4 regions of the Streptomyces glycanivorans genome follow, and region 2 is predicted to be linked to each of the others. Evidence: riboswitches for the same ligand, from Rfam matches in the RefSeq annotation. Region 2 holds a riboswitch; each other region holds the start of a gene.

Region 1 (3,354 bases), 2.7 Mb from region 2:
TCGGTCCCGGACGGCCGGCCGGTAAAGGTGACACGCTGTCAACTCTGTGACTTTCACGTGATCTCCGCTGCATCGACTTGTGACACACGTTCGAGTACGGCTAGGTTCACCGTTCGACTCACCCGTCACATGTCAGTCACACGGAAGGCAATCCCATGGGCTCCGCGACCGGCAGACACCGTCGCCCTCGCCAGGCACCCGCCATCGTCGTCGCCGCAGGCGTCACCGGCTCGGCCATCGCCATCCCCCTGCTCGGTGCGGGCGGCGCTCAAGCCGCCGACGCGTCGACCTGGGACCGGGTCGCCGAATGCGAGAGCGGCGGCATGTGGAGTGCCGACCTGGGCAACGGCTACTACGGCGGCCTGCAGTTCTCGGAGGACACCTGGAGTGCCTACGGCGGCACGGCGTACGCGTCCCGCGCCGACCTCGCGAGCCGCTCGCAGCAGATATCGGTCGCCGAGAAGGTGCTGGAGGACAAGGGGCCGCAGGCGTGGCCCAGCTGCGCCGTGATCTCCGGGCTGGCCCTGGACGGGACGCTGCCGGGCATCGACCCGGGCGGCGATCCGTCGGCGGAGGACTCCGACACCGCTACCGGGACCCCGTCCTCCGAGGCGTCGGATCCGGCCGGATCGGCGGACGACGCGGAGTCGGAGGACGAGGCGGACGAGAAGGGCGAGTCCAAGGGCAACGCCGCCGGCGACACGGCGGACGCGAGCGACGACGCGGGCAGCACCGACGCGTCGCCGTCCGCCACCCCGTCCCCCGAGGCGTCCGAGACGTCCGGCGCGGCGAAGGGTGGTCACGCCGCGAAGGGTGACGCCGAGACGGGCGGGAAGCACCGTGGCACCCCGGCTCCCGAGGGCAGCACCGGGTCGGAGCTGGACGAGGGGCGCGAGTCCGGCCGGCACGCCTCCCGGGGCGACTCCGAGGCCCGTCAGGGCGCCGAGGAGGCGTACACGGTCCGAGAGGGCGACAACCTCTGGGCGATCGCCGACGCGCAGGAGCTCTCCGGTGGCTGGACCGCTCTCTACGAGGCCAACAAGGACGAGCTGGGCTCCGACCCCGACCTCATCCTGCCCGGCCAGAGCCTGAACCTCGGTCTCGTGACGGATGCGCAGGACTCCGCGGCGGAGACGGCCGCGGCCAACTGATCAAAAGCGGGAAAACACCCCGAAAGTGGGGGTAGTTAAGAGACCTATGTCCACTTATGCGTAAGTGAGACATGGGTCTCTTTGCTTCAACTGGCACGCCCCGTCCGTCCGGTCCGTCCACTTTGGCCATGACCTGCGAAAACGGACCATGAGGCTGGACCGTTAAGGGCTGATTGGCCGTTATGTCCATCTTTGAATGTGGGGGTTGCGTGTGTCTACGGTCGGAGCCGCTCGCACCGCGGGCACCTTCGACCGTCACGCCGAATCCTGCCGTCGGCCGAAGGGGACCGACGCGTAAAGCGCCGTAGGCAGGAGCGGGGGACCCAGGTAAGTGCCGGCATTCCGGCCGTCGGAGGACGGGCGGGGGACCGGCTGGGGGTGAAGCCGTCCGCGAGTGCGGGTGGCCGGGCAACTCACAGGCCCGAACCCGACAGCTCACCTCGTAGGCGTCGGTGAGGAGAACCATGCTGCTTTCCAGCAAGGGCAAGCACCGTCGCCCGTCCAAGGCCGTTCGCATCGCGACCCTGGCCGGTGTCACCGGTGCCGCCGTCGCGGTCCCGCTGATGGGCGCGACCGGTGCCTCCGCCGCCTCCGTCGACACCTGGGACGCCGTCGCCCAGTGCGAGTCCGGTGGCAACTGGTCCATCAACACGGGCAACGGCTACTACGGCGGTCTGCAGTTCTCGCAGTCCAGCTGGGCCGCGGCCGGCGGTACGCAGTACGCCGCCCGCGCCGACCTGGCCACCAAGGGCCAGCAGATAGCCGCCGCCGAGAAGCTCCTCGACCTGCAGGGCCCGGGTGCCTGGGCCTGCGCCGGTGCCGGCGGCCTGACGAACGACGGTGTGGACCCGGGCGTCGACACCGGCTCCGCGAAGAACGGCGACACGGACCCGCAGGCCGCGCCGGAGCGCAAGGCCGAGCAGCCCACCACGCGCAGCGAGAAGCGCACGGCTCCCGAGAAGACCGTCACCACCCCGACCGGCCAGAAGGTCGAGAAGGGTGACGGCGAGTACAAGGTGAAGGCCGGCGACACCCTGAGCAAGATCGCCGACGCGAAGAAGGTCAAGGGTGGCTGGGAGAAGCTCTTCAAGCTGAACGACGACATCGTCGACGACGCGAACCTGATCTTCCCGGGTCAGCAGCTCCACCTGAAGTAGTCGGAAACGGCCCGGGGTCCCCCTCCTGCCCCGGCGGCCCGGCCCGGCGCGCATACCCCCCGCGCGCCGGGCCGTGGCCGTGTCAGGGCCCCTCGGTGGGCGTGATCCGTGCGCGGCCGCCTGCCCGCCCCGGGGGGCCGGCGTTCAATTCTTGTGGTTACTTGCCAGTAGAATTCTGGAGCTTTGCCCGTTATGCAGGTCCTTGGGTCCTTTTTCGTCCCAGGGGACGGGCTGGCGGCCGACGCAGCGGGCCGAGACGGTTAGGCTCGTGGCGCAAGGCCACAGTGACCCTGCCCAACCAGTGTCAGATCCCAGAAGGAGATGCCTCGTGCCGTCCATCGACGTCGTCGTAGCCAGGGAAATCCTCGACTCCCGGGGTAACCCCACGGTCGAGGTCGAGGTTGGCCTCGACGACGGCAGCACGGGACGTGCTGCTGTTCCGTCCGGCGCCTCCACCGGCGCGTTCGAGGCCATTGAGCTTCGCGACGGTGACCCCAACCGCTACCAGGGCAAGGGCGTCGAGAAGGCCGTCCTCGCCGTGATCGAGCAGATCGGCCCGGAGCTCGTCGGCTACGACGCCACCGAGCAGCGCCTCATCGACCAGGCGATGTTCGACCTGGACGCCACCGAGAACAAGGGCTCCCTCGGCGCCAACGCCATCCTCGGTGTCTCGCTGGCCGTGGCGCACGCCGCGTCCGAGGCCTCCGACCTCCCGCTGTTCCGCTACCTCGGCGGCCCGAACGCGCACCTGCTGCCCGTTCCGATGATGAACATCCTGAACGGCGGCTCGCACGCCGACTCCAACGTGGACATCCAGGAGTTCATGATCGCGCCGATCGGCGCCGAGTCCTTCTCCGAGGCCCTTCGCTGGGGCGCGGAGATCTACCACACGCTGAAGAAGGTCCTGAAGACCAAGGGCCTGTCCACCGGTCTCGGTGACGAGGGCGGCTTCGCCCCCAACCTCGAGTCGAACCGCGCCGCCCTCGACCTCATCCTCGAGGCCGTCAAGGAGGCCGGTTACGTCCCGGGCCGCGACATCGCGCTCG
Region 2 (3,354 bases):
CCGGGCCAGCAGATCGTCGCCGTGGAGATCTTCCTCGACGCCCCGCTGGACGCCGAGCCCGAGGGGCTGGACGGTGTGGCCACGATCATGGCGCGCGCACTGTCCGAGGGCACCGACAAGCGCTCCGCGGAGGAGTTCGCCGCCGAGCTGGAGCGGTGCGGCGCCACGCTGGACGCCCATGCGGACCACCCGGGCCTCCGCGTCTCCCTGGAGGTCCCGGTCTCCCGGCTGGCCAAGGCCCTCGGCCTCGTCGCCGAGTCCCTGCGGGCCCCGGCCTTCGCGGAGAGCGAGATCGAGCGGCTGGTGGGCAACCGGCTCGACGAGATCCCGCACGAGCAGGCCAACCCGGCCCGCCGGGCCGCCAAGCAGCTCTCCAAGGAGCTCTTCCCCGCCACGGCGCGGATGTCGCGTCCGCGCCAGGGCACGGAGGAGACGGTCCGCCGGATCGACGCCGCCGCCGTACGCGCCTTCTACGACGCCCATGTCCGCCCGTCCACCGCGACGGCGGTCGTCGTCGGCGACCTCACCGGGGTGGACCTGGACGCGCTCCTCGCCGACACCGTGGGGGACTGGTCGGGCAACGCCGGCCAGGCCCGGCCCGTCCCCCCGATCACCGCGGACGACACCGGCCGCGTGGTCATCGTGGACCGTCCCGGAGCCGTGCAGACGCAGCTGCTGATCGGCCGCATCGGCGCGGACCGGCACGACAGCGTGTGGCCCGCCCAGGTCCTCGGCACGTACTGCCTGGGTGGCACGCTGACCTCGCGGCTGGACCGCGTGCTGCGTGAGGAGAAGGGCTACACCTACGGCGTGCGGGCCTTCGGGCAGGTGCTTCGCTCGACTGCGCCGGGTTCCTCCTCCGGGGCGACCGGCGCCGCGATGCTCGCCATCAGCGGCTCGGTCGACACGGAGTCCACCGGTCCCGCGCTGGACGACCTGTGGAAGGTCCTGCGCACCCTGGCGGCCGAGGGCCTCACCGACGCCGAACGCGAGACTGCGGTGCAGAACCTCGTGGGCGTCGCCCCGCTGAAGTACGAGACGGCGGCCTCCGTCGCGGGCACCCTCGCCGACCAGGTGGAGCAGCACCTTCCGGACGACTACCAGGCCGAGCTGTACGCCCGCCTGGCCGCGACCGGCACGGTCGAGGCGACCGCCGCCGTGGTCAACGCGTTCCCCGTCGACCGGCTCGTCACCGTCCTGGTCGGGGACGCCGCGCAGATCGCGGAGCCTGTCAGGGCGCTCGGAATCGGCGAGGTGTCCGTCGTCAGCGGCTGACTGAAGCCGACAGAACAGGACATGGCGGAACCCCGGCGGGCGTGTGCTCGCCGGGGTTCCGTCATGTGTCCGTTTCGAGGTCTATAGCGTCATTCATCCTGTGGGATGTGCGACAAAAGACCCTTTCCGTTTGGTGAGGGAAAGCGCCCCGCTCTAGCGTCGGCCCGGCTGTCCGCCGGACGATTGCCGCGCCCGCGGCGCCGGACAGTCATCGCCGAGTCCCCGTCAGGCGCGAGCCTGGGGAGCCGGGGACCCACGAAGTCCCTGGGGTGAATCGGATCTCCGTGCCTCGTCAGAGGCCCGGCGGCCCGTAGGAGACCTTCCTGCTCCGAACCCGTCAGCTAACCCGGTAGGCGAGAAGGAAGGAAAGGACCAGCCACTCCATGGCGTTCATCCGTGCCACCGGGAAGCACCGTGCCCCGAGCCGACTGACGCGCAAGAGCGCCAAGGTCGCCGGCATCGCGGCCCTGGCCACCACCGGCGTCATCGGCGCCACGGCCTCCCCGGCTCTCGCCGCGGACTCCGAGGTCACCGCCGGCAGCACCGGCCTCACCCAGACCGTCGCCCTCGACACCACCCTCGCCGCCCAGATCGAGGCCCAGGCGAAGGCCCAGAAGCACCAGGCCGAAGTCGCCGCGAAGGCCGCGGCCGAAGCCAAGGCGAAGGCGGAGGCGAAGGCCGAGGCCGAGCGCAAGGCCGAGGCCCGCGCCAAGGAGGCCCGCGAGGAGAAGGCGCGTGCCGCCCGCGCCGCCGAGCGCGCCCGGCTGAACGCCTTCCACCTGCCGGTCGCCGGATCCCACGTCACCACCGGATACAAGTCCGGCGGCGCTCTCTGGTCCTCCGGTAGCCACTCCGGCGTGGACTTCCAGGCCGCTTCCGGCAGCTCCGTCGTCGCCGTCGGCGCCGGCACGGTCGTCGAGGCCGGCTGGGGCGGCGCGTACGGCAACAACATCGTGCTCAAGATGAAGGACGGCACGTACACCCAGTACGGCCACCTCTCCTCGATCGGCGTCTCCGTCGGTCAGAGCATCGGATCGGGCGAGCAGATCGGCCTCTCCGGCTCGACCGGCAACTCCACCGGTCCGCACCTGCACTTCGAGGCCCGCACCACCCCCGAGTACGGCTCGGACATGGACCCCGTCGCCTACCTCCGTGCCCACGGCGTCCAGGTCTGACCCCACGCAGCAGGACACAGCGCCCGCACGGACGCGACGAAGGCCCCGGCATCTGCCGGGGCCTTCGTCGCGTCAGCGCCAAAGCGCGCGCGCCGGAGCCCTCGCGGAAGTGCTGCCTGGCCAGAAGATATCCATGGATTCCACCCCGCCGTCGGAAATTCGGGCCGGTTGCAATAGAGTCACGGAACAGGCGTCGATCGGCCGCGTTTTCGCGGGGATTAAGGCGGAGGTTCGGACATGCGCATTCCCGCGCATTCGGTATGCACGGCAATCCGTGACGACATCGTCTCCGGTGTCTACGAGCGGGGCAGCCGCCTCACCGAAGAGGTGCTCGCGCGTCGGTACGGGGTCTCCCGCGTTCCCGTGCGTGAGGCGCTGCGCACTCTGGAGTCCGAGGGGTTCGTCGTCACCCGCCGGCACGCCGGTGCCTGTGTCGCCGAGCCCACGGAGCAGGAGGCCGCGGATCTCCTGGAGATGCGCATGCTCCTGGAGCCCCTCGGTGCCGCCCGAGCCGCGCAGCGTCGCACCGAGGCGCATCTCAAGGTGCTCCGTGGCCTGGTCAGACTGGGGCAGGAGCGGGTACGCAGAGGCGAGGGGGAGGATCTGCGTTCCCTGGGAGGCTGGTTCCACGAGACGCTCGCCCAGGCGTCGGGCAGTCCCTCGCTGATCGCGCTCCTCACCCAACTCCGGCACAAGATCGCCTGGATGTACGCCGTCGAACAGCCGGTCCGTCCCGCCGACTCGTGGGCCGAGCACGGCGCCCTCGTCGACGCCGTGGCGCGTCGTGACGCGGAGCGGGCCCGGGTGCTCGCCGCCCAGCACGCGGAGCGGGCCACCGCCGCCCACCGGCTGCGGCGCGCGGACCGCCCGGCACGCGCTGCGGGCACGGCCCGGGTGAGGACTT
Region 3 (3,354 bases), 1.4 Mb from region 2:
TCGCCTATCTGGTGGCCGGACACGTCGTCGCGGCCTTCCTCTTCCTCCTCTTCACGGTCGCCGGAAAGGGCTGAGCCTCGGGCTCACGCGTCCTCGACGAGCCGCTCGCGCAGCTTCGCGCGGGTCTCCGGGCTGATCTTCAGCCCATCGAGGAGGTAGCGGTCGGTGCTGCCCCAGACCTCCTCGATGGTCGAGAACGCCGCGGCCAGGTATTCGGCCTCTGCTCCGAAGAGCGGGTCGAGCAGTTCCATCACCTCGTCGGACATCCCCACCGGCGAGGTGTCGCTGCGCCGGACCTTGTAGCGGCGGTGCGCGTCGTTCGACTTGAGGTAGTCGGCCTCGATCGCCTCCTTCTCGACACCGACCGCCAGCAGCGCGACCGCGATCGAGAGGCCCGCGCGGTCCTTGCCCGCCGCGCAGTGCATCAGTGCCGGCACGCTGTCCTCCGCCAGCGCGTGGAGCACGCGGCTGTGTTCGGCGGTGCGGTCCTTGATGATCGAGCGGTACGAGGCGACCATCCGCTCCGTGCCCTTGCCGTCCGCCAGGATCGAGCGCAACTGCTGGATGTTCCCGTCGCGCACCAGCCGCCAGAACTCGGCGCCGTCGGCCGGGTCCGAAAGAGGAATGCTGACATTCCGGACGCCCGGCAGCTCCACGTCGAGGCCGTCCAGCTTGTGGTCGGCGGCATTGCGGAAATCGAAGATGGTGTGCAGGCCGAGCCCGGCGAGGAACGAGGCGTCGGCCTCGGTGGCGTTCGCGAGGTGACCGCTGCGGTAGAGCCGCCCGTGGCGCACGGTGCGGCCGTCCACGGTCGGAAGCCCGCCGACATCGCGGAAGTTGCGGACGCCGGTCAGGGCGACGTCCTTGGGTCCGTGGCCGGCCGGCGGGACCTCTGGCAGCTGCGTCACAAGGGCTCCTGGAGTGTCGGGCGTCGGCGCCGCTCGCCGACGGGGGCACGCTCGCGACGATACGACATGGCTGCATCAGGCAACCGTCTCGGTCATGGAGGCGGCGGGTCATCGGGCGGGAGGAGCGGCGACATGTCCGTATTGCTGCATTTAATAGAACATGCCCTGCTTGTAAGGGAGATGAGGTGAGGCGGGTGAGCGGGATCATATCCGTGACGGTGTGTGGTGAACGTGCCGATGGGTATTCCGGACCCCGCGCGGAAAGCCAAGATCCGTAATCCACGGAGTGTGACGGGAATTCCGCGACGGAAATGAAGCGTGGATTCCGGTTCGCAATCGGCGGCTTGTTCGCAGCATCCCGGCTCGCTTACGGTCACCATCAATCCGGACGGAACGCCTAATCCTGCCGCCGCCCGGAATCCGCACCGACTCACGTGTGGCAGGAGCGGGGGAACCAGGTAGGCCGCCGTCCGGAGCGATCCGGCACGGCTTGGGGTCAAGTCGCACTTAGTGCGGCCGGGCATCTCCAGTCCGAACCCGACAGCTCACCTCGCAGGCGCCGGAGAGGAAATCCCCCATGCCCGCAAAAGGCAAGCACCGTCGTACGAAGACCGGCCCGATCTCCCGAGGCGTCCTTGCCGCGGGGACCGGTGGCGCCGTTCTCGCCCTCCCGCTGATCGGCGCCACCGGCGCCCACGCCGCCGAGCAGGCGGCTCCGGCCAAGTCCGTCGCGGCCCAGAGCGCTCCCGCCTCGGCGGCGAAGAGCTCCCCGAAGACCTACTCCGTGGTCTCCGGTGACTACCTGGCCAAGATCGCTGCCGACCACGAGGTCAAGGGCGGCTGGCAGAAGCTGTACAAGGACAACCGTGACGTCGTCGGCGAGAACCCGAGCCTGATCCTCCCGGGCATGAAGCTGACGCTCGGCGCCAAGGCGTCCGGCTCCTCGGAGGCCGCACCCTCCAAGGCAGCCCCGTCGACGGCGAAGAAGTCCGCCCCGGCCGAGAAGGCTCCGGCCCCGGCCCAGGAGGCCGCCGCGAAGACCGCCGACTCCAGCGCGTCGGAGAGCACCGCCTCCGGCTGGACCACTCCGGTCGAGAACCCCAACGTCACCACCCAGTACCGCGCCTCCGGCGCCAGCTGGTCCAGCGGCTACCACACCGGCTCCGACTTCCAGGCGGCCTCCGGCACCAGCGTCCGGTCCATCGGCGATGGCACCGTGGTGTCCGCCGGCTGGAGCGGCTCGTACGGCAACGAGGTCGTCATCCAGCACAGCGACGGGATGTACTCGCAGTACGCCCACCTGTCCTCGCTCGAGGTCTCGACCGGCCAGACCGTCACCGGCGGCCAGCAGATCGGCCTCTCCGGCTCCACCGGCAACTCCACCGGCCCGCACCTCCACTTCGAGGTCCGGACCGGTCCGAGCTACGGCTCGGACGTCGACCCGATCGCCTACCTGCGCTCGCACGGCGTGTCCGTCTGAGGCACACCACCTGAGGGTCGAGGAGAGGGGCGGTGCGCCGGGGCGCACCGCCCCTCTCCTTATTCCTGCTTTACCAAAAACTGACCGGGTGGTCTTTCTCACCAACCGTCAACCCCTTATTACGGTCGCGTAGGTCACATTCGAAGGTGCAAGATAAGCCCTTGTGGCAGACGATTCGAGAAACAACAGACGAGGCATCATCGGGTCGTACGCGGCGATCGGCGACAGCTTCACCGAGGGCGTCGGAGACCCCGGCCCCGGCGGGACCCTCGTCGGCTGGGCGGACCGGTTCGCGGTCCTCCTCGCGGACCAGCTCCCGGTCCCCGATGCGATGGTCGGGCCCGTGGACGACCCGCACGGGAATTTCCGGTACGCCAATCTCGCCGTACGCGGACGCCTCCTCGACCAGATAGTCGAGGAACAGGTCCCCCGCGCCAAGGAGCTGGCACCTGATCTGGTGAGCTTCTGCGCGGGCGGCAACGACATCCTCCGTCCCGGTTCCGACCCGGACGACGTGGCCGAACGCTTCGAGCGTGCGGTGGCCGACCTGACGCAATCGGTCGGTACCGTCTTGGTCACCACCGGCTTCGACACCCGTGGCATCCCTGTCCTCAAGCACCTGCGGGGCAAGATCGCCATGTACACCGCGCACGTCCGGTCGATCGCCGACCGTTACGACTGCCCGGTCCTGGACCTGTGGTCCCTGCGGTCCGTGCAGGACAGGCGGGCCTGGGACAACGACCGGCTGCACCTCTCGGCGGAGGGACACACCCGGGTCGCGCTGCGCGCCGCCCAGGTCCTCGGCCTCGACGTGCCGGCCGACCCCGACCAGGTGTGGCCCCCGCAGGCTCAGCGCGGGACGCTGGAGGTGCGGCGGGACGACATCCAGTGGGCGCGGGAGTACCTGGTCCCGTGGATCGGCCGCAGGCTGCGCGGGGAGTCCTCGGGTGACCACGTCGAGGCCAA
Region 4 (3,354 bases), 1.1 Mb from region 2:
CGAGAGCGACGGAGGCGAGCTCCTGGAGGTTCTCGATTCGGGTCTCGTCCTGCGGGTCGGTGGACGCCTGGAGTTCGGCGAGGTAGCCGGTCCGTTCCATGACGGCCTCCACGACGACCGCCGGTCCGGCGCCGGACTCCACGATCGTGCGGAGCTCCTCCATCAGCGTGTTGAACCGCTTCACGGCGTTCGCCGACCGGGCCGCCATGCCGTACGCCTCGTCGACGCGGCGCAGCGCCTGCGGGAAGGAGATCTTCTCGCGCATCGAGAGGGCGTCGATCATCGCCTCGGCCCGGTCCCCGATGCCGCGCTTGGGCACGTTGAGGATGCGGCGCAGCGGGACGGTGTCCTCGGGGTTGGACAGCACCCGGAGGTAGGCCAGGACGTCCCTGACCTCCTTGCGCTCGTAGAAGCGCACTCCGCCGACGACCTTGTAGGGCAGTCCGACGCGGATGAAGATCTCTTCGAAGACACGGGACTGGGCGTTCGTGCGGTAGAAGACGGCGACGTCGCCCGCCTTCGCGTCGCCCGCGTCCGTCAGCCGGTCGATCTCGTCGGCGACGAACTGCGCCTCGTCGTGCTCGGTGTCGGCGACGTAGCCGGTGATCCGGGTGCCGGTGCCCGCGTTCGTCCAGAGGTTCTTGGGGCGACGGCTCTCGTTGCGCTCGATGACGGCGTTGGCCGCCGAAAGGATCGTCTGCGTGGAGCGGTAGTTCTGCTCCAGCATGATCGTCTTCGCGTCCGGATAGTCCTCCTCGAACTGGAGGATGTTGCGGATGGTCGCGCCGCGGAAGGCGTAGATCGACTGGTCCGCGTCACCGACGACGCACAGTTCGCCCGGGGCGTCGGCCTCGCCCGCCGGGCCCACCAGTTCGCGCACGAGGGTGTACTGCGCGTGGTTGGTGTCCTGGTACTCGTCGACCATGACGTGCCGGAAGCGGCGGCGGTAGTGCTCGGCGACGTCGGGGAACGCCTGGAGCAGGTGCACCGTCGTCATGATGATGTCGTCGAAGTCGAGGGCGTTGGCCTCGCGCAGCCGCGCCTGGTAGAGCGCGTAGGCCTGCGCCAGCGTCTTCTCGAACCCGTCGGCCGCCTGACCGGCGAAGGTCTCCTCGTCGATCAGCTCGTTCTTCAGGTTCGAGACCTTCGCCGTGAACGACTTCGGCGGGTAGCGCTTCGGGTCGAGGTCCAGATCGCGGCAGACCAGTGCCATCAGCCGCTTGGAGTCGGCGGCGTCGTAGATCGAGAACGACGAGGTGAAGCCCAGGCGCTTCGACTCCCGGCGCAGGATCCGCACACAGGCGCTGTGGAACGTCATGACCCACATGGCGTTGGCGCGCGGGCCGACGAGGTCCTCGACACGCTCCTTCATCTCGCCGGCGGCCTTGTTGGTGAAGGTGATCGCGAGGATCTGCCCGGGGTGCACCCCCCGCTCGGCCAGGAGATGGGCGATCCGGTGGGTGAGCACCCGGGTCTTGCCCGAGCCGGCGCCGGCCACGATGAGCAGCGGGGAACCGGCGTGCACGACGGCGGCGCGCTGCTCCGTGTTCAGCCCGTCGAGCAGCGCGGCTGAGTCGACGACGGGGCGCGGGGCGCCGTCGCGGTAGTAGGCGTCGCGCGGCGGCGGAGGCGTGTCGAAGACGTCCTCGAAGAGGCCCTCCGGCACCGCTTCGGGTGCGTGCTCCTCGGGGGGCGGCGGGGGGCCGTCCTCCCCTTGCTGGAGGCCGGTCAGGAAACTGTCGTCAAAGAGGCTGCTCATCGCCTCACGAGTCTAGGCGGCCCCACCGACAGCCCGGGCCGCAACGGCGACAACGGTCCGGGACCAGGAGCGGAACGGAACGGGCTGCCTACGGAACGTGAGATTCCGGGGTCACATCCGGCCACGCGGACCATCGCCGGGAAAAGGTCACGAAAATGTATCGGGCATATCGAACATCAACCTTCACAAGGGCACCACGGGTTGGCTAGCGTGCTCCGACGGGTGCCCCGTACCCCCTTGAGGCGAACCGCGCCGCACGGGCACCCCCGCCGAATCCGCACCGCCCCGAAGGGGCCCGGAACCGGGGACCCACACGCAGCACCGGGGTGAATCGGTCCGTCCCGCCGGACCGTAGGGCAGCCTTCCGTTCCGCCCGAACCCGACAGCTAACCCGGTAGGCGGTCCACGGAAGGAGATGCCGGCCTTGGCGTCGCATCGCAAGCCCCGCACCCGGGTGCGCACCACCCCTGCCGTAGGTCTCACGACCGCGGCGCTCGCCTCCGTCACCCTGCTCTCCACGCAGAGCGCGACGGCTGCCCCCGCCGAGCCCAAGCCCAGCATCCAGGAAGTGCAGAAGAAGGTCGACGACCTCTACCGGCAGGCCGGTACGGCGACGCAGCAGTACAACAAGGCGAAGACCGCCTCGGCAGAGCAGCGCTCCAAGGTCGACGCGCTGCTGGAAGCCGCGGCGAAGCGGGCGGACAAGCTCAACGAGACCCGCCGCGAGCTGGGCAACTACGCGGCCGCGCAGTACCGCGGCGGCTCGATCGCCCCGACTGCGACGTTCTTCCTGGCGGACGATCCGCAGTCGTACTTCGACCAGGACCAGCTGATGGCCCGGATGACCAGCCGGCAGCAGAAGGCGGTCGCCGACTTCCGCACACAGCAGAAGGAGGCGGCGGCCAAGCGGGCCGAGGCGACGAAGAGCCTGGAGACGCTCACCGAGTCGCAGGCCTCGCTGCGCACCAGCAAGCAGCAGGTGCAGACGAAGCTCACCGAGGCGCGCTCGCTGCTGTCGAAGCTGACCGCCGAGGAGAAGGCGCGGCTGGCGGAGCTGGAGCGCAAGAAGGAGGCGGAGGCCGAGCGCAAGGCCGAGGAGCTGGCCCGGCAGCAGGCCGACAAGGAGAAGGCCGCCGCGGACGAGGCCACGAAGACGGGGACGGGCACGGGCACGGGGTCCGGCACGGGCTCCGGCACGGGCTCCGACAGCGGTTACGCCTCGAAGGCCGAGAAGGTCCTGGCCTTCGCACGCGCCCAGATCGGCAAGCCGTACGTGTGGGGGGCGACGGGCCCGTCCTCCTACGACTGCTCCGGGCTCACCCAGGCCGCCTGGAAGGCGGCCGGCGTCGATCTGCCGCGCACCACGTGGGACCAGGTCGAGGTCGGCACCCGGGTGGCCACGGCGGACCTGCGGCCGGGGGACCTGGTCTTCTTCTACGACGACATCAGCCACGTCGGCATCTACAAGGGCGACGGCATGATGATCCACGCGCCCAAGCCGGGCGCGAACGTCCGCGAGGAGTCGATCTACTACATGCCGATCTACGGCAGCGTGCGCCCGGCATAGCGACCTGCCCGCGCACGGCGGACGCCGC

Evidence for each region. Region 2 has a riboswitch for cyclic di-AMP ahead of P8A20_RS08940 (M23 family metallopeptidase). Riboswitches for the same ligand answer to the same signal wherever they lie in the genome.
Region 1: another riboswitch for cyclic di-AMP. It lies ahead of P8A20_RS21355 (LysM peptidoglycan-binding domain-containing protein); the one in region 2 lies ahead of P8A20_RS08940 (M23 family metallopeptidase).
Region 3: another riboswitch for cyclic di-AMP. It lies ahead of P8A20_RS03350 (M23 family metallopeptidase); the one in region 2 lies ahead of P8A20_RS08940 (M23 family metallopeptidase).
Region 4: another riboswitch for cyclic di-AMP. It lies ahead of P8A20_RS13925 (C40 family peptidase); the one in region 2 lies ahead of P8A20_RS08940 (M23 family metallopeptidase).

The regions. Positions count from the first base shown of each region.
Region 1 is NZ_CP120983.1:4,820,254-4,823,607, forward strand. It holds gene P8A20_RS21345 (cytochrome P450 family protein) at 1-50, shown strand, start outside; gene P8A20_RS21350 (transglycosylase family protein) at 156-1,151, shown strand; cyclic di-AMP (ydaO/yuaA leader) riboswitch at 1,442-1,615, shown strand; gene P8A20_RS21355 (LysM peptidoglycan-binding domain-containing protein) at 1,616-2,308, shown strand; gene eno (phosphopyruvate hydratase) at 2,637-3,354, shown strand, end outside.
Region 2 is NZ_CP120983.1:2,127,414-2,130,767, reverse strand. It holds gene P8A20_RS08945 (M16 family metallopeptidase) at 1-1,275, shown strand, start outside; cyclic di-AMP (ydaO/yuaA leader) riboswitch at 1,478-1,645, shown strand; gene P8A20_RS08940 (M23 family metallopeptidase) at 1,659-2,450, shown strand; gene P8A20_RS08935 (GntR family transcriptional regulator) at 2,688-3,354, shown strand, end outside.
Region 3 is NZ_CP120983.1:736,172-739,525, reverse strand. It holds gene P8A20_RS03360 (DUF6126 family protein) at 1-74, shown strand, start outside; gene P8A20_RS03355 (tyrosine-protein phosphatase) at 84-908, opposite strand; cyclic di-AMP (ydaO/yuaA leader) riboswitch at 1,322-1,482, shown strand; gene P8A20_RS03350 (M23 family metallopeptidase) at 1,486-2,388, shown strand; gene P8A20_RS03345 (SGNH/GDSL hydrolase family protein) at 2,552-3,354, shown strand, end outside.
Region 4 is NZ_CP120983.1:3,263,969-3,267,322, forward strand. It holds gene pcrA (DNA helicase PcrA) at 1-1,759, opposite strand, end outside; cyclic di-AMP (ydaO/yuaA leader) riboswitch at 2,017-2,176, shown strand; gene P8A20_RS13925 (C40 family peptidase) at 2,175-3,326, shown strand.